DNA from 3 places in the Pontibacillus sp. ABV4_188 genome. Region 3 is predicted to be linked to each of the others. Evidence: riboswitches for the same ligand, from Rfam matches in the RefSeq annotation. Region 3 holds a riboswitch; each other region holds the start of a gene.
What was found. Region 3 has a riboswitch for cobalamin ahead of ACYX4O_RS11285 (DUF4430 domain-containing protein). Riboswitches for the same ligand answer to the same signal wherever they lie in the genome.
Positions count from the first base shown of each region.

Region 1: linked by a shared signal. The riboswitch ahead of ACYX4O_RS03785 (ribonucleoside-diphosphate reductase subunit alpha) and the one ahead of ACYX4O_RS11285 (DUF4430 domain-containing protein) in region 3 are both predicted to bind cobalamin.
Region 2: linked by a shared signal. The riboswitch ahead of ACYX4O_RS16110 (acyl-CoA thioesterase) and the one ahead of ACYX4O_RS11285 (DUF4430 domain-containing protein) in region 3 are both predicted to bind cobalamin.

Region 1 is NZ_CM149975.1:746,519-753,535, forward strand. It holds gene ACYX4O_RS03765 (C39 family peptidase) at 1-16, shown strand, start outside; gene dat (D-amino-acid transaminase) at 686-1,588, shown strand; gene ACYX4O_RS03775 (hypothetical protein) at 1,798-2,499, shown strand; gene ACYX4O_RS03780 (cell division protein FtsK) at 2,574-2,855, opposite strand; cobalamin riboswitch at 3,069-3,252, shown strand; gene ACYX4O_RS03785 (ribonucleoside-diphosphate reductase subunit alpha) at 3,401-5,635, shown strand; gene ACYX4O_RS03790 (ribonucleotide-diphosphate reductase subunit beta) at 5,649-6,692, shown strand; gene ACYX4O_RS03795 (nucleotidyltransferase domain-containing protein) at 6,845-7,017, shown strand, end outside.
Region 2 is NZ_CM149975.1:3,139,220-3,146,236, reverse strand. It holds gene ACYX4O_RS16135 (S8 family peptidase) at 1-416, shown strand, start outside; gene ACYX4O_RS16130 (hypothetical protein) at 572-715, shown strand; gene ACYX4O_RS16125 (FMN-dependent NADH-azoreductase) at 995-1,621, shown strand; gene glnA (type I glutamate--ammonia ligase) at 1,824-3,134, opposite strand; gene ACYX4O_RS16115 (sodium-dependent transporter) at 3,343-4,683, opposite strand; T-box leader at 4,741-4,949, opposite strand; cobalamin riboswitch at 5,144-5,325, shown strand; gene ACYX4O_RS16110 (acyl-CoA thioesterase) at 5,511-5,981, shown strand; gene ACYX4O_RS16105 (NAD(P)/FAD-dependent oxidoreductase) at 6,090-7,017, shown strand, end outside.
Region 3 is NZ_CM149975.1:2,194,351-2,201,367, forward strand. It holds gene ACYX4O_RS11255 (ferredoxin) at 116-364, shown strand; gene ACYX4O_RS11260 (helix-turn-helix transcriptional regulator) at 408-866, opposite strand; gene ACYX4O_RS11265 (inorganic diphosphatase) at 996-1,487, shown strand; gene ACYX4O_RS11270 (hypothetical protein) at 1,528-2,775, opposite strand; gene sigX (RNA polymerase sigma factor SigX) at 2,762-3,304, opposite strand; gene ACYX4O_RS11280 (ECF transporter S component) at 3,946-4,476, opposite strand; gene ACYX4O_RS11285 (DUF4430 domain-containing protein) at 4,482-4,898, opposite strand; cobalamin riboswitch at 5,080-5,264, opposite strand; gene ACYX4O_RS11290 (ATP-binding protein) at 5,350-7,017, opposite strand, start outside.

The DNA.
Region 1 (7,017 bases), 1.4 Mb from region 3:
GCAAAGAGGTAATTGAGATGGATGATTTAAGAGTGCTGTACAAGTTTATGGGGAGATTAATATGGAAAAGTGAACTAAGTTTAAGGTGAGAACCCACGAAGCTCTTCGGCTTCGTGGTTTTTTAGTGGGTGGTATTAGAGGTCGGCGGGACCGGCTCATGTTTCGGTTTAATGGCTCAATAGCGTGGGCAACCGGCTCAAGTTAGAGTTATACGGCTCAAGAGGGGAGGAAACCGGCTTAATTTTTCGAATTAATGACTCAAGAGGGGAAAAGAACAGCTCAAGTCCCATTCATAACGGCTCAAGTGGTGAGGGAGTGGCTCAAGAAGAGAGAGGGACGGCTCGAGTTAGAGAAATAACGGCTCAAGTAGGCGGAGCACATGATTGGAGATCAGCGGACCGGCTCATGTTTCGATAAAAGGGCTCAAGATCGTGGGCGACCGGCTCAAGCTGGGAGAGCTCCTATCCCAGCTTGAGCTCTCCACTTGCTAAAACCATCTCATACCCATGATTAAAGAATATCCGAAAAAAGATTACATTACAGAACCCTAACAATTAGAGCATAACTGTACACAATGTTGCGACAATTTGATACACTATATCGAACCGGAATTTTATAATGGGATAGGTGAAACTAGTCGTTGTCCCTTTAAGTAGAGTAACCTAACGAGATGAGGTGGTTCAAAATGAGTATAAAGCCATATTTGTTAACGGATCAGGGGTTTGTGAATCGCGATGAGCTTTATTATCCGTTTGAAGAACGGGGGCTTCAGTTTGGTGATGGTGTTTATGAAGTTATTCGAATTTATAACGGAAACTATTACTTAATTAAAGAGCACGTAGAGCGATTGTTCCGTTCGGCAAAGGCAATCAAGATTAATGTGCCTTACTCGAAAGAAGAAATGTATGAGAAATTAGATGAACTTCTTACAAAAAACAGTGTTGAAACTGATGCCAAAGTATATTTACAATTAACGCGAGGATCAGCTCCTCGTGATCACGCTTTCCCTAAAGATGTTCAGGCGAATTTGTATGCGTATGTGCAGGATCTTCCTAGGAAAGTGGAATCTTTGCAAAACGGTGTGACTACCATCACGCAGCCAGACGTTCGGTGGGATTATTGCTATATTAAAAGTTTAAATCTGTTACCAAACGTTATGGCTAAGCAAGAAGCGACTGAAAAGGGTGCATTTGAAGCCATACTCCACCGGAATAAAAAAGTAACAGAGGGTAGCTCTTCAAATGTATATCTCGTCAAAGATGGAATTGTCTACACGCATCCTGCAACAGAAAATATTCTGCATGGGTGTGTACGTATGCGTGTTGTAGCGTTGACGACTCAACTGGGCTTTCCGTTTATTCAGGCGGCATTTAGTTTAGAGGACATCGCGGAGGCTGATGAATTATTTATTACGAGCAGTACCGCAGAAATAATGCCTGTCGTTAAGGTAGACGATATTCAAGTTGGAACGGGTAAGCCAGGACCTGTAACACAGCAACTTCAACAAGCTTATGAAAAAGACGCTAAAATTCCTCAATCAAATTCAATCTTTCCTCCCGCAGCAGAAGAACGCCCTGTGTCCGGATAGATGAAAAGCATGGTCCCAGTCATTATTGGGACCATGCTTTTTTTGTATAGAATGAATGCCTCTTCTGCACTACGCTTTAGTCAGATGTTAAATACTAGTGAAAATGTATGGATGTTACTCTCCGTTCTTACATACACTGTACTAGTTGTCCATTTTGTACTTCTTGAGTGGAAGTATATATACACATACGAGAGGGGAGAACACGCATCATGAATGCACTAGTACTTAAATTGTTTAACCTGGCTAGTTTTGTTTATTTAATTGTCACTTCGGTTTTCATTGCGGACTTTATGGGTGGGGACATGGAACAAGTCTATGTTATGCCCGCGCCGTATGCCTTTTCGATTTGGGGACTTATTTACTTGTTGCTGCTATGGTTTGTTGTGAAATCTTTTTTTGCAGACGAAGAATTGGATCGAGTCGTGAAGGGCATTGGTCTTTGGTTTCCGATTAGTATGATCTTATCGGGGACATCAGTCGTAGTGGGTACAAACCCTTCGATCCTGTTTATTGCCTTGTCACTACTTACGCTTTGTGTGGTGTATACGATTATTCAAGGGTTAGGTTTATCATCGACTCAATATCGCATTCCCTTCTCAATCTATTTAGGGTGGACATCAATCGCGACCATTGTTGCAGCTTTTGTAGCGGTAAAAGGGAATGGAATTGAGGAGATCCTTTCTATCGGGGAGCTTGGGTGGGCAGTCATTATGCTCACAGCCGGAGGCCTCATTGCACTGGCTTTTCACTTTTTGCAAAAAGATTACTTGTTTCCTCTCGTTTTTGTTTGGGGGTACGTGGCGGTCTATCAATATCAAGACAGTGCTCTTATTAAATTTATTACGGGTGGATTTGCGGCTCTATTGTTGATTGTTCTTTGTGTGAACTGGTTTAAAACAAAAGGGAAATAAAACCCAAAAAACCTGCCCTATATGGAGCAGGTTTTTTGATGTGAAGAATAACTGAATTTATTGTTATGTAGGATCTATATCATAGGCTGGGTGTATTTGAAAATGTGGAGGACGATGCCGATCGTACTTAAGGCAACCCCTATAAAGAATGGCCATGGGTTATCGTGTTTTTGGCGGTCAAACGTGCGGACTGTAATGATGCTATATACTAACGCGGCAATAGGAATAGAGATATAAAATGAGCCAAATAAAAAGCCAATCCCTCCAAAAAACATGGCCAGAATACCCAAGTGGTTTTGTTGTGGGAGACTTTCTAAGTACTCTTGTTCTTCTGGTGAAAGATCTTTCTGAACCACAGGTTTTCTAGGTCTGTAAAGCAAATGTAACGACCTCCCTTAATCCAATTGCTTTTTCTCATTATATGTGAAGGGGAGTTTATTTGTAAAAGATTTTGAAAATAAACGATTACTACTAATCTACATAAACTTCAAGACTTGATTTTATAAAAGAAATCTATTACGATATACACAAGATATATGATTAAAAATTAATAAAACACTATATATTGATATATGAGCGAGTTGCAAGGTGCCTATTCAAGGCTTGAAAGGGAATCTGGTGAAAGCCCAGAACTGTCCCCGCAACTGTAAGTGTGGACGAAATGAGACATTCCACTGTGCGAAATATGCATGGGAAGGGCTCAGAGTAGGACGATGCACGAGTCAGGAGACCTGCCTGCCCTCGCTAAAAGTTTCTTTTTCTTCGGGGATTGAGAAGATGAAACGATAGCCTCAGCCGGATGAGCCTGACGTTGGTTCATCTTGTTGTCCTGTCGTTTGATCCGTTTCTCTTTCCCAAATGGAAGAGGAACGGGTTTTTTTATTTTAGAGGAGGTTATCACATGACAATCGTTCAAAAAAGTACGGGGATTTACGCTGTTTTAGAAGAGGCGCATAAAGAGTATCCACATCTTGAAGTAGAGAGATTAGGTAGGCTTGCCGATCAGTTGATCCAAACCAAAAGGATTGAATCCTATCATCAACTTTACAACGAGTTGATCTTAAAAGGGTTGGACCAAATGGATGAAGAAGAGCCGGATTGGACATTTGTATGTGCGCGAATTTATGCTCACTATTTGTATGAACAAGCTGCTCTTCATCGCCACCATACAAAGGAAGAAGACTATCCCGACTTTTATTCTCTTATTCAGTCGCTACATACAAAAGGTATTTACAGTGAACGTCTGTTAACAAGTTATACGAAAGAAGAGGTTGAACAATTAGGAAGTGAAATCGTTCCAGAGCGTGACACGTTCTTCACCTACATTGGGTTGAAAACACTGGCCGACCGGTACTTGGCAACAGATCATGATGGGCGCTTATACGAGCTTCCACAAGAACGATTTATGATTATTGCGATGACGCTCATGGCGGAAGAAGATACGAATCACCGTCTTCCTCTTGTAAAAGAAGCCTATTGGGCGCTCAGTCATTTGTATATGACCGTGGCGACACCGACGCTTGCTAACGCAGGGAAAAGCTACGGGCAGTTATCGAGTTGCTTTATAGATACAGTCGATGATAGTTTGCAAGGCATATTTGACAGTAATACAGACATTGCCAATCTATCGAAAAGTGGAGGAGGACTAGGTGTTTACCTCGGAAAAATTCGCTCTCGAGGCAGTGATATTAAAGGCTTTAAAGGTGTAAGTTCGGGTGTAATCCCTTGGATGAAGCAGCTGAATAATACGGCCGTAAGTGTCGATCAGCTTGGACAACGCCAGGGTGCCATTGCTGTGTACTTAGATATCTGGCACCGTGATATCTTCTCTTTCCTAGATGCCAAGTTGAATAACGGGGACGACCGTCAGCGTACCCACGATTTATTTACGGGCGTCACATTACCCGATTTATTTATGGAGGCGGTAGAGAACCGGGAAGATTGGTATTTGTTCGACCCTCATGAAGTACGGACGGTGATGGGCTATAGTTTAGAAGACTATTATGATGAAAAAGAAGGTGATGGCAGCTTTCGAGAGAAGTATTGGGATTGTGTGAATGAACCTCGTTTAGAGAAAAAGAAGGTTCCGGCAATCGACATTATGAAACGGATTATGGTCTCACAGCTCGAAACAGGTACACCGTTTATGTTTTACCGTGATGAAGTGAACCGTAAGAATGCCAATAGCCATAAAGGAATGGTGTACTGCACGAATCTATGTACGGAAATTACGCAAAATCAAAGTGCAACAACGGTGAAAGAGCACTACACGGAGGATGGTCAAATTATCACTGTGAAAGATGCTGGGGATTTTGTTGTCTGTAATCTATCGAGTATTAACCTTGGTAAATCTGTCCCAGATGAGGCACTTGAACGCTTGATCCCGATTCAGGTGCGTATGCTCGATAACGTCATCGAGCTGAACAACATCCCTGTCTTACAAGCACAGCTCACGAATCAGCGCTATCGGGGGATTGGACTTGGAACCTTCGGATGGCATCACCTTCTCGCTGTACAAGGGATTCGCTGGGAGTCAGAAGAGGCTGTTCAGTACGCTGACTCGTTATATGAAAAGATTGCGTATCTTACCATTCAAGCCAGTCATGAGCTGGCGCGAGAGAAAGGGGCTTATCCTTACTTTGAAGGGTCGAAGTGGCAAACGGGCGATTACTTTACGGAGCGAGGGTATGACAATGAAGAATGGACGGCTTTAAAGGATGGGGTTCAACAAGATGGCGTACGAAATGGGTATCTGATGGCGGTTGCGCCAAACTCCTCGACTTCTTTAATTGCGGGTAGTACAGCGAGTATTGATCCAATCTTCCAGAAATTTTACTCGGAAGAAAAGAAAGATTATAAGATTCCCGTCACGGCACCTGACTTAACACCGACTACTTATTGGTTTTATAAATCTGCGTACGAAATCGATCAGAAATGGAGCATTCGTCAAAACGCTGCCCGACAGCGTCATATTGACCAATCGATTTCGTTTAATATGTACGTGAAGAACACAGTTCAAGCGAAGGAGCTACTAGACATGCATCTAACAGCTTGGAGAGAGAAATGTAAAACGACGTATTATATGCGTTCGACAAGTACAGAGGATCTTGAAGACTGTGAAAGCTGTTCATCTTAAGGAGGGAAAAAGCATGAAGACTCAATTACAGAAGAGAAACCTATATGACATTGATGCTCCCAATCGTTCAACGGGCATTATAAACGGGAGAAGTTCAAACGTATTAAACTGGGATGATGTACGATTCAGCTGGGCCTATCCAATGTATAAAAATATGCTAGCAAATTTCTGGATCCCAAATGAAATCAATATGGCGAACGACCTGAGGCAATGGGACGAACTGAGTGATCAAGAGCAGGATACGTTCAAGAAGATTATTGGACTTCTAGCCTTTTTGGATTCGATTCAGACTGATTACAGCGGGAAAGTAGCTGATTATTTAACAGACTCCAGTTTAACAGCTCTTATGCAGGTGCTCTCCTTTCAGGAAGTTGTTCATAATCAATCCTATTCCTATGTATTATCTTCACTTGTTGATAAGCAAGAACAAGATGCCATCTTTGAATACTGGAAGCATGATGAAGTCCTGCTAGAAAGAAATGCATTCATTGCAGAAGGGTACAGAGACTTTGTCGAAGAGGAATCGGTTGAGTCATTCTTAAAGTCGATTGTGTATGACGTGGTATTAGAAGGCCTGTTCTTCTATGCAGGGTTCGCTTTCTTTTATAATTTAGCTCGTAATCAAAAGATGGTTTCAACGAGTACGATGATTAATTATATTAACCGAGATGAACAGATCCACGTTAATTTATTTGAGCATATATTTAAAGAAGTGATCGCTGAAAATCCTGAATATAATACCGGTGAATTGATGCAGTTTGTGACGGATACATTTAAAGAAGCTGCCGACCTTGAAATTAAATGGGGGCGCTACATTATCGGTGATGACTTTGAAGGTTTATCGATGCAAGAAGTTGAGGACTATATCAAATTCATGGCCAATAAACGGTGCAAAGAACTCGGTGCCGAGAAACCATTTGATGGCTATTCCAAAAATCCTCTTAAATGGATAAAAGCCTATCAAGACGTCAACAGCGGAAAATCAGACTTCTTCGAACAGAAATCACGCCAGTACACCAAAGTTCACTACCAAGACAACGGATTCGATGACCTCTAACATGGTACACTAAACCATAACAAACAAAACCGTGCCAGACATCCTTTAGCAGAATAAAGGGTGTCTGGCACGCGCTGTTGCTTTAGAGCGATGAAGGGTGTCTGGCACCCTTTCACTCTTTAGTGTTGTGCAGTGATGAGGGGGATGTTTATATGGTGGATGAAAAGTTAAGGGAGATTGAGAGGGAGTATGGGGTGAAGGTGTTGTACGCGTGTGAGGCGGGTAGCCGGGCGTATGGGCTTCAGAACGAAGCGAGTGATTATGATGTGCGATTTATTTATGTACATCCGCTTAATTGGTATGTATCTATTGATCAGAAGCGCGA
Region 2 (7,017 bases), 940 kb from region 3:
TTACAGCTTGGGTTATTCGCTTTGGGGAACGTAAAGGAGTCGTTTTCGTTGGAGCTAGTGGAAATGATGGAAGAACCGATCGCATTAGCTTCCCTGCTAGCTTAGGTGAGGTCATTGCAGTCGGTGGGTATAACACCTACAGCGATCATCTCTATGAGAATGGAAACAGGAATGGTGATATCGAGTTTTTGGCTCCGGGAGTGTTGATCGAAGGGGCTAGTCTTGGTGGTGAAGTAGTTAGAAAGACCGGGACGAGTTTTGCGGCGGGCTCAGTATCAGGTATGCTTGCTTATTTCAAAGAGGTTCAGCCCCACATGACGAATGATGACGCACGTTTCCTGTTGCAGCTTACTTCGTTCTATGAAAAGGGTGGATATCGAGTGTTAGAACTTGATCGCTTTCTGGCTACACAATAATAGTATAGTCTTGATGACATTTAATAGTAATGGTGTAAATGTTAGGGAGTGTATATGTATTTTATATACTGAAATAATCATAGGGCACATGAATTGGCTTTGATTAGTCCATATTATTGTACATATACTAGTTCTAATACAAAGGGAGGGCTTTTATGGAAGGCAAACCAATGCATTATGACGGAAGTGCACCCGTAAGTGGTGAATTAGTCGAACACGATAAGGTTGAACTAACGGATGAAATGAGAAAACAAATTTCGGCAAACCCATATACACATTACATGGATGAATCAGAATAATGAAAAGGGAAGTAGACGGAAATCAATTTGATTTTCGTCTTTCTTTTTTATGTTTTAAATGTATTACATCGGTTACTGAGTAAGTAGTGTGATTTATCTCAAAATATTAATAATTAAAGGAAGGGTGAAGATAACAAATTGATGCAGATGCCTTGCGGAAAAAAGAAAAAAATATTATAATTAATCTCGAATTGAAGATACTCAGTTTCGAAATAAATACTAGGAAAGTAGATATGGTATAAACTATGTCTACAAAAAATCTGAAAGGTGAGATTAGAATTGGCTAAAGTATTATACGTAACCGCTCATCCGCATGATGAAACAGCTTCTTTCAGTATGGGTGTAGGTAAAGAATTTATTGAAGCATACAAAGAGGCTAACCCGAATGATGAGGTCGTTCATGTTGATCTATACAAAGAAGATATTCCTCAAATAGATGCAGATATCTTCAGTGGCTGGGGGAAATTGCAATCAGGAGATCAATTGAGTGACGCTGAGCAAGCGAAAGTAGATCGCCTAGGCGAACTTAGCGATCAATTTGTTAATGCTGATAAATATGTTTTCGTAAACCCAATGTGGAACTTCTCTTTCCCACCTGTAATGAAAGCATATATTGATTCTGTAGCGGTAGCTGGGAAATCGTTTAAATATACAGAACAAGGTCCTGTTGGCCTTCTTACAGATAAGAAAGCTTTCCATATTCAAGCGAACGGTGGGGTTTATTCTGAAGGTCCTGCAGCTGGATTGGAAATGGGGCATCGCTACTTAAATGCGATTATGCAATTGTTTGGTGTACCATCCTTTGAAGGATTATTTGTAGAAGGACATGCAGCTATGCCTGAAAAAGCAGAAGAAATTAAAGCAAATGCAATTGCTAGAGCAAAAGATGCAGCGCAAACGTTCTAATTAAACATAAAAAGGAGACGATCTCAAGATCGTCTCCTTTTTGTATAAGCGTCTAGCTGCAGTGCTAAGCAACTAGTAGGCTTCCCTCACCTCCGGTCGATCAGTCAACATCGATTCGCAGGGGCTCATCGTGTTTCCTTGATCTCTACTCCGGTTCAGTCCAGCCTATACGTTGCTAACCGGGCACTTGCGCTTTTGAAACTTACTTGTTCATATATTTGTCTGTTTCCCACTGACTTACTTGTAGGGAATATTCTGTCCACTCTTCTTCTTTTTCTTCAAGGTAAATGCTTGAAGTGTGGTCACCTAATGCGTTCATCAGAACTTTGTCTTTGCGAAGCGCTGTTAGTGCTTCTTTTAGGTTTGTAGGAAGGGTTGGTACGCTGTCGTCTTGTACTTCATAAAGGTTACGCGTTTCAGCCGCACCTGGATCAATTTTATTGCGGATTCCTTCAAGGCCTGCTTGAATCGTTACCGCTAGAGCAAGGTATGGGTTTGCTGTTGGGTCTGGGTTACGAACTTCAAAGCGAGTTCCTTTACCGCGAGTTGAAGGTACGCGAATCATACAACTACGGTTGGAGTGAGACCAAGCAATGCTTACAGGTGCTTCGTAACCAGGAACTAAACGTTTGTAAGAGTTGACATTTGGGTTTGTAATAGCAGCAATACCAGTAGCGTGTTTTAGGATACCACCCATGAAATGCTTCATTGTTACTGAAATACCGTCTTCATCTTTTTCATCACAGAATACGCTCTCGCCATCTTTGAATAGAGAAAGGTGACAGTGCATACCAGAACCGTTTTCTCCAGCAATTGGCTTAGGCATGAACGTAGCGTGATAGTCATGGTTTGTGGCTACGTCTTTTACAACGCTTTTGAATGTCTGAATGTTATCTGCAGCTTTTAGCATATCATCGAAACGGAAGTTGATTTCGTGCTGTCCCATAGCTACTTCGTGGTGAGAAGCTTCCATCTCAAAGCCAAATTTCTTAAGTGTGCGGACGATATCACGGCGCACTTTGTCTCCTTTATCAATTGGAGAAGCATCGAAATAACCACCACGGTCATTCATCTTCTTAATAGGGTACCCTTCGTCATTCAGTTTGAACAAGAAGAACTCTGGTTCTGGACCTACGTTTACGGTATAGCCCATTTCAGCAGCTTCTTTCATTGCTCGTTTTAGGATATAACGTGGATCACCTTCGAAAGGAGTTCCGTCGGTTGTATAAATGTCGCAAATGAATCGTGCAACAGGATCTTCATCTACTGTTGAAGGTAATACTTTAAACGTGCTTAAGTCTGGATATAGATACATATCACTTTCTTGAATATCAGAGAAACCAGAAATAGAAGAACTGTCGAACATAGCTTCGTTTTCTAGAACACTTTCAAGCTCTTCAATAGGGAGCTCAACGTTTTTTGTGTCTCCAAGCATGTCTGTGAATTCAAGTCGAATAAATTCTACGCCTTTGTCGTGAACTTCTTGCTTAATGGATTCTTTAGTAAAAGTCATTTAATACCCTCGCCTTAATAGTTTGTAGTAGATTACTAGCATTCATAGTTAGGAATGCATAACCTTTTATTTATCATGTAAGGAATTCTAACACAAAGTTAAATGTTAGGAAAGCTCACATGATGTATTTTCATTAGTTCATATTAACTGAAGCCTGTTGTAGTCGCTCTGAATAGTAAAAAAATAGATCTTTTATACTATTCAGAAATTATCCAGTTATAACATCAATCATAACGGCGATGATCAGGATAGGAGCTACATAACGTATTAAGGAATACCATACATTAAAGATCGCTCTTTTTAGGGTGCTCCCTCTCTTTAATTCTTCATAAAGGTCAGATTTCTTCATTTTTAAGGGGACAAAGATAGAGATTAACAATGCTCCTGTAGGCATTAATATATTGCTGACTGCATAATCGGCCAGATCGAAAATGGTTTTGTCCCATAGTGTTACATCTCCGAGAACGCCGAATGATAATGCGGAAGGGATACCCACAATAAAGATGGATAGACCTATGATCCACGCATATTTCTGACGTAATCTTTCATTCCCTTTTGATAGAACAGACACAATAATCTCTAGCATGGAAAAGGCAGAGGTTAAAGCGGCAAATAAGAATAAAAGTAAAAAGGCTGTAAAAAAGCCCATTCCTAAAGGCATTTGACTGAACACTGTAGGGAGAACGTTAAATAGAAGTACAGGGCCAGAGCCTGGTTCAAGTCCGAAAGAAAAGACGGCAGGGAAAATGGCCAAACCTGCTAATAAAACGATTAATATATTAATTCCTACTATTGATGAAGCTGCCTTAGGTAGACTTTGATTTTTAGGAAGATAGGAGCTGTAAGTAACCATTACAGAAACCCCTACGCTTAATGTGAAGAATGATTGTCCCATTGCTTCTAATACCGTTTGGGATGTTACTTTTGAGAAATCTGGTTGAAGGAGGAAAGCAATTCCTTCTCCTGCACCTTCTAAAGTTAAAGATCTTGCCACTAATATTAAGAATAATACGAATAGAGCAGGCATCATGATACGACTAGCTTTCTCAATTCCCTTTTGAACTCCTCTTGAAACAACAAGTATTGTAATTAAAATAAATAAGAGCTGGACGCTAATGCTAAGTAGAGGATTCGATATCGTTTGACCAAACACTTCTCCATATTGAGGTGAAGAAAGTCCTGACATACCTCCGGTTATAGTCTTCAATAGATAAATAACAATCCATCCGCCAACGACGCTATAAAAAGATAATAGAATAAAAGAAGTGACCATCCCTAATATCCCAACGTAGTGCCACTTTGTACCTTTCGCGATGGTGCGATAAGAGTCAACGGCGTTATTTTGCGCTGTACGTCCTATGGAAAACTCCGCCAACAATAATGGTAATCCTAATAAAATCGTAAAAGCGATAAAAGTGATGAAAAAAGCCCCTCCGCCGTTTTGTCCTGCAATATAGGGGAATTTCCATATAGCTCCAAGTCCTATTGCGGACCCGGCTGCTGCTAAAATAAATCCAATCTTTGAAGACCATTGTTCTTGCTGACTCATTCTCATCTTCCTCTCAAACGTATAATTTTATAAAACAAAAAAGTCGCCCCTACAAAATGTAGGGGCGACTTTTATCGCGGTACCACCCTAGTTATGAAACGAATGTTTCATGACTTTACACGTATAACGGTCGTCACCGTCCATGGCTCACGCATAGAAGCTCTAGAAATGAAATTCGCTCTCTCTGTTTGTACCGATTTCACACCACTCATCAGCTCTCTGAGACAGGGACAGAGGAGTTACTTACTTTCCTTCAAAGCAATTCGTTCATATTATGTTATTCAATTTTTATCATGAACATGAGGGGGTGTCAATAACCATTTTAAAGTATATTGCGATTGGAAAAAAGTTCAGGGCGCAATGAATACTTCTAATATTTTTAGAATGAGATAGAAAAGGGCAAGTATACGCCGGTAATCTGATGGATTTTTCATATGTATTTTATGGTATAATGGGGAAAATTGAATACGCGCTTTATGGTGACAGAAAAGTTGAAAAGGGAAGCTGGTGAAAGTCCAGCACGGTTCCCGCCACTGTAATGATGAGATGCTTCAGATTATCCACTGATTTTTTGTGAGGTCGGGAAGGGCTGAAGAGTTGTTGAATCAAAGTCAGGAGACCTGCCATAAAGCAAGGTAATTAATCCTACGGGTAATAGGAGGATGTGACATTAAGTTAAACTCAGATAATTTCTGAGTTTATTTGAGCGTTTTTTATACATCTTCTTTATAGAAGGTGTTTTTTTATTCTCAAATTCATCCGTTGAAATAATGTGTAGGATCTCCATGTGTGTTCTTTTTACTGATGTTACAGGGGAGGAGTTATGGATGAAAGCAAGAACAGTTAGTCACTCAAGGATTATCCAAACGAGGTTGGTGTTACCACCAGATACGAATCACCTAGACACTATTTTTGGAGGAAAGATTTTAGCGTATATTGATGAGGTTGCTGCCCTTACTGCTATGAAACATTCTAATTGTGCTGTAGTAACAGCGTCTATTGATTCTGTAGACTTTCTTTCATCAGCAAAGGTAGGGGATTCGCTTTCTTTAGAAGCATGCGTAACCTACACAGGGAATTCGTCTATGGAGGTCTATGTTAAGGTTAAAGCACACAATCTACTTAAGAACGAAGAAACCTTAACGACAGAATCGTTTTTGACCATGGTTGCTGTTAATGGTGACGGAAAGCCTGTTTTAGTTCCACCTATCTTGGCTGAAACCCAGGAAGAGAAACGGTTATACGAAACGGCACCTGCTCGGAAAGAGAATCGGAAAAAGCGGTCAGCTATTCGTTAATCATTTCATAAATTACCCGGGAAATATGTCGATTGGTGGGAAATTGAGTCTGAGGTTATTATCTTGTAAAATGACAGCGTACAAAGAAATGAAGGAATAGGTGTTATTATGAAGTCATATATAGTAGTTGGTTCGGGTATTATGGGGGCTTCCACTGCTTATCATTTAGCTAAAAAAGGAGTCCCGGTGACGGTGGTTGATCGCCAAGACGCAGGCCAGGCTACAGATGCTGCAGCAGGTATGGTTTGTCCCTGGCTTTCTCAGCGAAGGAACAAAGCTTGGTATCAGCTAGTGAAAAATGGTGCTCGGTATTACCCTGAATTGGTTCAGGAACTTGAAAGAGATGGGCAAACAGAAACAGGATATAAGCGTGTGGGTGCACTAAAGCTTCATACGGAAGATGCAAAGCTTGATAAAATCGTTGCGCTCGCTGAAAAACGTCGCGAGGATGCACCAGAAATAGGAGAAATTAAGAAATTGACTCATGAGGAGACGAAAGCAATGTTTCCTCCTATCTCTTTAGAGTATGCAGCTGTTTATGTTAGCGGAGGAGCTCGAGTGGATGGAAGGGCGCTTAGAAACGCGTTGATAAATGGAGCGCAAAAACATGGGGCACGTATCTTGTATGGAGATGCCACTCTTTCCTTTAAAGGTGGGAGTGTAACAGGTGTCAATGTTGATGGTGATTTTTTATCTGGAGAGAAAGTGATTGTGACCGGTGGAGCCTGGTCTAAAGAAATGCTAGAGCCTCTTGGCGTCCAATTCCTAGTCTCTTCTCAAAAAGCTCAGATTGCACATCTTTCTCTACCGGAAACCAATACAAGTGAGTGGCCTGTTATTATGCCTCCTACAAATAAATATGTTCTTCCTTTTGAGGCCGGGAGGATTGTAATAGGGGCAACTCATGAAGAAAATGAAGACTTTGACATTCATGTCACAGCAGGTGGACTTCATGATATTTTCTCGCAGTTATTACCAATCGCGCCTGGTTTAAAGAGCGGAACATTTGTTGAGAGCCGTGTAGGGTTTCGCCCTT
Region 3 (7,017 bases):
TTAAAAGAAGAGCTTTACAATATGTATTAGGCGAAAATGTTTCCAAATTAGGATACTTATATATGTTATAGAAGATCCATACCAGGGTCTTAAATATTTTAGGAGGGTATGTGACATGGCTAAATATACAATTGTCGACAAAGAAACATGCATAGCATGTGGTGCTTGCGGGGCTGCAGCTCCAGATATTTATGATTATGATGATGAAGGCATTGCATTTGTCATCTTAGACGATAATAAAGGTACTGCGGAGATTCCTGAGGATCTTCATGAAGATATGGAAGATGCTTTCGAAGGTTGTCCTACAGATTCCATTAAAGTAGAAGACGAACCGTTTGACGGCGATGCATTGAAATTCGAATAAACTATCTCCCTAAAAAGATCCCTTCATAAATGGAGGGATCTTTTTATATCGGATTTTCCCCTAGCTCAGCCAACTTCTGACGCGCTTCTTTAAGGTCAAAGCTGCTAAAGTACCTATAATAATCCCCATCGATTATCCTGTAATGTTGACTTAAAACATTTTGTTGTAACACGTATCCGTTATGCTCATCTACTGACGTCCACCAAACCTTACCACCAAGCGTGCGCTGTTTAGGGCGGTTTACAGATTCGTGAGCAATCGTCTCTAAAACTTCTAGAGGATCTTCTCCCAATGTATTCTGTATGACTTCGCTATCTCGAAATAAAGCAACCATAGCCACTAACGTTGTCCAACTAGCTAGAATTCTACCCTTTTCTATTTGGACAAGAGTCTTTTTAGATACACCGAGAATCAAAGACATACGCTCCTGTGTATAGCCCCTTTCGACACGGACAAGCTTAACTTTTGGGGAAAGTTGCTCAACTAAAGAATGTTGGTCCATTATCATCAGTCCTAACATACGTCGATACCTTTATTTTAACATGTTCTATGCTTTCCTTCCTAGCTAAATGTTGATATAATATAAAACTGCAAGAACATACATACTATTGTCGAATAAGGAGGCATTCATATGGCTGAAAATAAAGTTATTGATGTGTTTATTGAAATTCCAACAGGAAGTCAGAACAAATATGAATTTGATAAGGAAAAAGGTGTATTTAAACTAGACCGCGTCCTTTTCTCTTCTCAATTCTATCCTGCAGAATACGGGTATATTGATGACACGTTAGCACTAGACGGTGATCCACTTGATGCACTAGTGCTTGTTACAAACCCTACTTTCCCAGGTTGCGTAATTGAATCTCGTGTTATTGGTTTCTTGAACATGATTGATGACGGAGAAGAAGATCAGAAGTTGATCGCAGTTCCTACAGAGGATCCACGCTTCAAGGATGTTCATACACTAGATGATATACCTCAGCATAAATTAAAAGAAATCTCCCACTTCTTCCAAACGTATAAAGATCTACAAGGTAAGAAAACAGAGATCGGAGAATACGAAGGTGTAGAAGCAGCTAACAAACTAATCGATGAGTGCTTAGCACGTTTTGAAGAAAAATAAATAATGAAAAAAAGCTCGCCTATTGGCGAGCTTTTTTATTCTATGGTGAACTCTGCTGTAAAGGCATAGGATTAACACTATAGGGAACAGAAATGGGTTTTGTTACATCATAATCCCCCACCTCCGGATCAGGAAGGTTGTTGAACTTAATTTGAGTAAAGCCAAATTGCTTAGCTGTCATGAGAATAGATTCAATCATTGTGATCAGCTGTTGGTCCCCTTCAATAGTGTTAGTGACATTAAAATTAACTTTAAGAAGTTCACCATCATGTTTTACGTCTTTAATATCCACCGCTTTTGGAATAGTTCCTTCAACTGTGAAGGCTGGCTCATCAACTTTAAGTTCATTTAAAGCTTCTTCTACCGTTAAGCCCTGAGTGATAGGGATGGAAATAAATAGTTTCGGACCATTTGGTGGAGTGTATAACTTGTAGAGAAATTTACCAGAAATATCAATTTCTTTTAACACCGCATTGTTACCAAGATTAACTCCTGGTTCACCATCTGTTGCAAGTTTAATAGTAGTCACATCAAGTGGGTTAAACATTTCTTTAAGAGACATTATAAAAATATTCTCTTGTGTAGAGGATTCTGGAAAATCATAATCGACAGGGAAATTTACCACAACGATCCCTTCCTCTTCGTTTATATCAAATGAAACAGATGAAAACTGATACTTTCTCACACTCCAAACTTCTTCTTCAAATGCATGAAGAGAATTGTACAATTGGTCAATGCTATTGACTTGTTGTGCTACAGAGAATGTAATTGGAACAACGTATTGACCTTGCAGATCTCCAAACGCCGCAATCGCATGGTGTTCTGCCTCATTTTCTTTCACAACTCTCGATATTAGAGAAGATTCCTTAGACATAGTATCATGGAAATTCGCTTCCGCCTTTTCAGATGAAGAACTTTCTTCTTGTGCATCTTCCTGTCCATTAGTGACTGATGGACGATCCATCTCATTATTATTTTGATCATTAGATTCTGCTTGGTCTTTGCTTAGTTCTGCTGTTTCATCAGAAGATGATGTATCATAAGCTTGCTGTTGGGTCATAGTGGGTAAAGCAGCGATGAAAAATAGAATGATCGCTGCTACTGAGGCAAGCCCTATGCCCCATCTAGTAGCCATTTTCTTTCGCTTAAATCCTCTTTGCAACTCTTTATTTCGCTTGTCAGAGATTTTACGATACAGCTCCTCAGAGTTTTGGCGGTCTTCTACATCAGGCATACTTTTCAGGAGATCTTTTATGGAGTCACTATTGTGATTTTTATTTCGTTTCACTTCTGATCCCCTCCTCGTCTTCCTCATTCATATAAGTTTGAAGTGCTTTCATACCTCTATGTTGTGTCGTTTTCACTTTACTTACAGTCATCCCTAAAATTTCAGCAGTCTCCTGTATAGACATAGACTGAATATACCTCAATATAATTATTGTCTTTTGATCTCTCGTACACCTTTCTAAACAATGGTACATCTTTTGAATTTCTTCATTCTGCAACGCAATTTCTTCAGGGATGGGCTGATCATCTTGTATTAAATGACCATGCTCCCCCCAGTCAAAGAAATCCATGATCCGATTCCTTTTTCGCTTTTGTTTACGAAAGAAATCGATTGTAACATGACGGGCTATCGAAAACATCCATGTTTTTTCACTACTATCCCCTTTAAATCGATCATAAGAATTCATGACTTTAATATATACTTCTTGAACGAGATCTTCAGCTTGCTCCCGATTCTTTACCATGTAGAATATAAATTGAAAAACATCTTTATGATATTTCTCATAAAGATCTTGAAATACGGAATCCATTCGTCAACCTCCCGTTCATAACATTAGTCGAAAAAATATGTAAAACGTTTCACTCGTTTCATACTATAAATTATTTCCAAGCGTTTGAATAGACCATTTCCTACCAAAATCAAATAATATCTAGTGTATGTTAAATAGTATAGCTACTATCACAACCCTTCTATATAAGGGACTTATGTGGAAGGATTAGAGTTGGATATTTCAGCAGGAAAGGTCCGCCTGCGTTTATGAGTGCTTGGGCTTGCTCGGGGACTACTCGCTTTCCTGCGGGGAGCTGGGAAGCCTCCTCATTCGCTTCGCTCTCTGCGGGGTCTTCCCTAGGCTCCTTTTCCCGCGGGAGTCTCGCAGTCCCCGAGCAAGCCCTGGCTGAAAAAATGAATGGCCCCGCATTTCACAACAGAAGGTCTGGAGTCGCTCTAAATGGCATGTTTTCGTTTATCCTTATATGGCAAAGGCGGGCCTGGAAACTGCGAGACTCCCGTGAGGAGGCTCACCAGCTCCCCACAGGAAAGCGAGTGGTTTCCAGGCACACCTTACGCTCAACTAAAGCTAACGGAAACATTCTCTCAGCTTCAAGTCTTCATGATTACTAACTTTATCTTGAAAAAGTCTAATACAATCAACTACAAAAAACACCCCAATCAGTTCATTGACTGATTGGGGTGTTTAAAAGAATGTATATTTTTACTTTCATATTGTTTAAACAAACGAGACAATACTGGATAGAGTACAACCATGAATACAACATTACCAACAGCATGATACGTGTCAAACGGGAGGCTGCTTAGCCAATAGGCAAAGAAATGATTGCCTACTTGACCGTATGTAACTGCCATCATAAATCCAAAGAAGTAACCACTTACACCAGCAAATATAGCATATACATACATCGGCACGACATGCCTATACTTTCCTAACCAGCCTGCTAGGAGGCCAATTAATGACCAGCTTACTATTTGAGGTAAGGTCCATATCCCCATGCCTAACAACATATTTGATAATATCGTAGTCACCACAGCTAGCACCACAGAATAGAAGGGACCTAACCAAATACCACAAATAATTATAATCGCTGTGACAGGCTGAACGTTTGGGTAAAAACTAAATAAGAATCTTCCAACGGTGGCAAGTGCAGCAAGCAATGAGATTAATGTTAGTTTATATAAGTTCATCGCTGTTACTCCCAGCTGTGAAAGTCAAATGAAACAGCATCTCCAGATTCTAACGTATATTCCTTTGCTCCGACCATAGCTTCTTCTCCATTAACGGAATAAAACCATGCTTTCTGCTCTCCATCTTTAGGAGCTACACCTTCAATTGAAGTAATGAAGCCTCCATTACTTCCCGTCTCTATATCAAAATTTTCTTTCATTACTTCCATTACAGTTGCTCCGTCTTCAATCTCAATTTCTTTTTCAGCTATAGCTTCTTCCCCGTTATCTGTTGTAATTTCCACTGTTACAAGCTGTTCTTGCTGTTCCTGTGTAGATGGACTACTTTCCCCACTATTTGCATCCTCTGTTGACTGACCACAGGCAGCAAGTCCTCCTAATACAAATATAGTCGCCATTATCATTTTCATTATTTGTTTCATTTCATCCAACCTCTCCATAAAATATGTAGTTGTTTCGTTGCATTACGAAGAGACGAAACGAAGACAGACCTTTTGTTACGAAAAAAGACCCTTCCTTTTAATGGAAGAGTCTTTGAGCATGACGGATCTCGTTAAAAAACAATGACAAGATAGGTCTCTCAAACGCTCAATCCTCGAAGCTTTGAAACGGTTAACCATGGCAGGTCTACTGACTTGTGTATCGATCTACTCGAGAGCCTTCCCTTATAATTATATAAAGTGGCATTTCCCTTTCGTCCACACGTACAGTTGCGAGGACAGTTCTGGATTCCAACCAGATTCCCTTTTCAGTTCTCATATGAGAGCACCATAGTTAAATTATGAAATTATATTATGTTTGTATCGTAGCATAGTTACTTTAGAAAAGGAAGTACTTATCTCTAGATGGTTTCATAGGAAACAAGATTGTTCGTCATGATTCGCAATCATTTGGAAGCTTGAACAAGAAGGTTGTTCCTTCTCCTTGCTTACTATGCACAGAAATGGAACCTTTATGAGCTTCTACTATATTTTTAGCAATAGCGAGCCCTAACCCGGTTCCTGACTTACCTCCTCCACTTCTCTTGCGTGACTTGTCTGCCTTATAGAAACGCTCGAACACAAATGGTAAATCTTCATCTGCTATCCCAATACCCTGATCGTGTATGGAGAATTGAACAGCATCTTCTTCCGTTACTCTGACAAAAACTTGTTTATCTTGTTCTGTGTGTCGAATAGCATTATCAAGCAAGTTGGTCAGTACCTGCTCGATACGGTCGTAGTCTAAATACACTTGCTGCAGGTTATTATCTACTTCTACATGTATCGAGATATTCTTTTCATTTGCTAATCCTGAGAATTTCTTCACGATTCGTTCAATATAATCATGAATGTTAACAAACTCCCTATTTAGTTGAATGTGTCCCGCTTCCATTCGTGCAAGATCTAGTAATTCATTGACAAGTCTTCCAATCCTGAGAGACTCATCATAAATGATCTTGGCTAATTCATTCTTATCTTCTTTGGATTCAGCAATATCATCTACAATGGCTTCACTATAGCCTTGTAACATAGAAATAGGCGTTCTGAGCTCATGAGAGACATTAGCAATAAAGTCTTTACGAAGTTTATCCAACCTTCGTTCTTCTGTCATGTCCCGAATTACCGCAACAGCCCCTCTCACATATGTTTTATCGTATAGAGGAGTCATGATTACTACGAAACTACGCCCTTGAACCACTAGCTCTGTCATGATTTCTTTCTCTTTTGTAATAACTTCTTGAAGCATATCTTGTAGTTCACCTGGTAAAAGATCGTGATTGGGCAATCCATTTTCATGTTCATAAAACCAAGCATCTATAAACTGATCAGCAGGAGGGTTAGTGACTAACATATGCCCTTTTCGATTTAGAGTAATAACACCATCAGCCATAGACCGAAGAATTCCTGATAACTGCTCTTTCTCTTGATTTAATGCATTTATATGAAACTTCAACTGTCTCCCCATACGATTAAATGCCATGGCCAGTTCACCAATTTCATCATGCGTCAAGATAGGAACTTTTGTATTGAATTCCCCACGCGCTAACTCGAAAGCGCCCTCCCTCATTTTTATAAGAGGAGATGTAATTCGTGTCGATAAGAAAAACGCAAAGATCGTTGTTAAAATAATCGCTATCCCAGCACCCAAGAAAATAATCTTAGTCGTTTGGGAAGTTGTTTGTTCAACAAAAGCAAGGGATTGATAGACGAAAATACCAGAACCTTGCTCAGCAAGAGGGATTCCTACAATCATGACATGTGTTTCAGTATCAGGTATAATATCTTCTTTCATAACCGTTTCCTTTGAATCAAACACGGTCGATAATGACTCATCCTGGTACAACCACTCCATCGGTACAATGGGTACATCCTCTTTATAGGTGGGAGAAATCCATTGATCTTCTTCATCAAACGCTACTACAATTCTGCTTGAAGGATCAATAATCTTCTCAGCAATTGAAAGGGCTAATGACCGCTCTTCGTATTCATCAAGAATATCTTCTACTTTTTCAGCAGTTTGCATTAATTCCTTTTCAGCTTGATAAATATGGTAACTTTC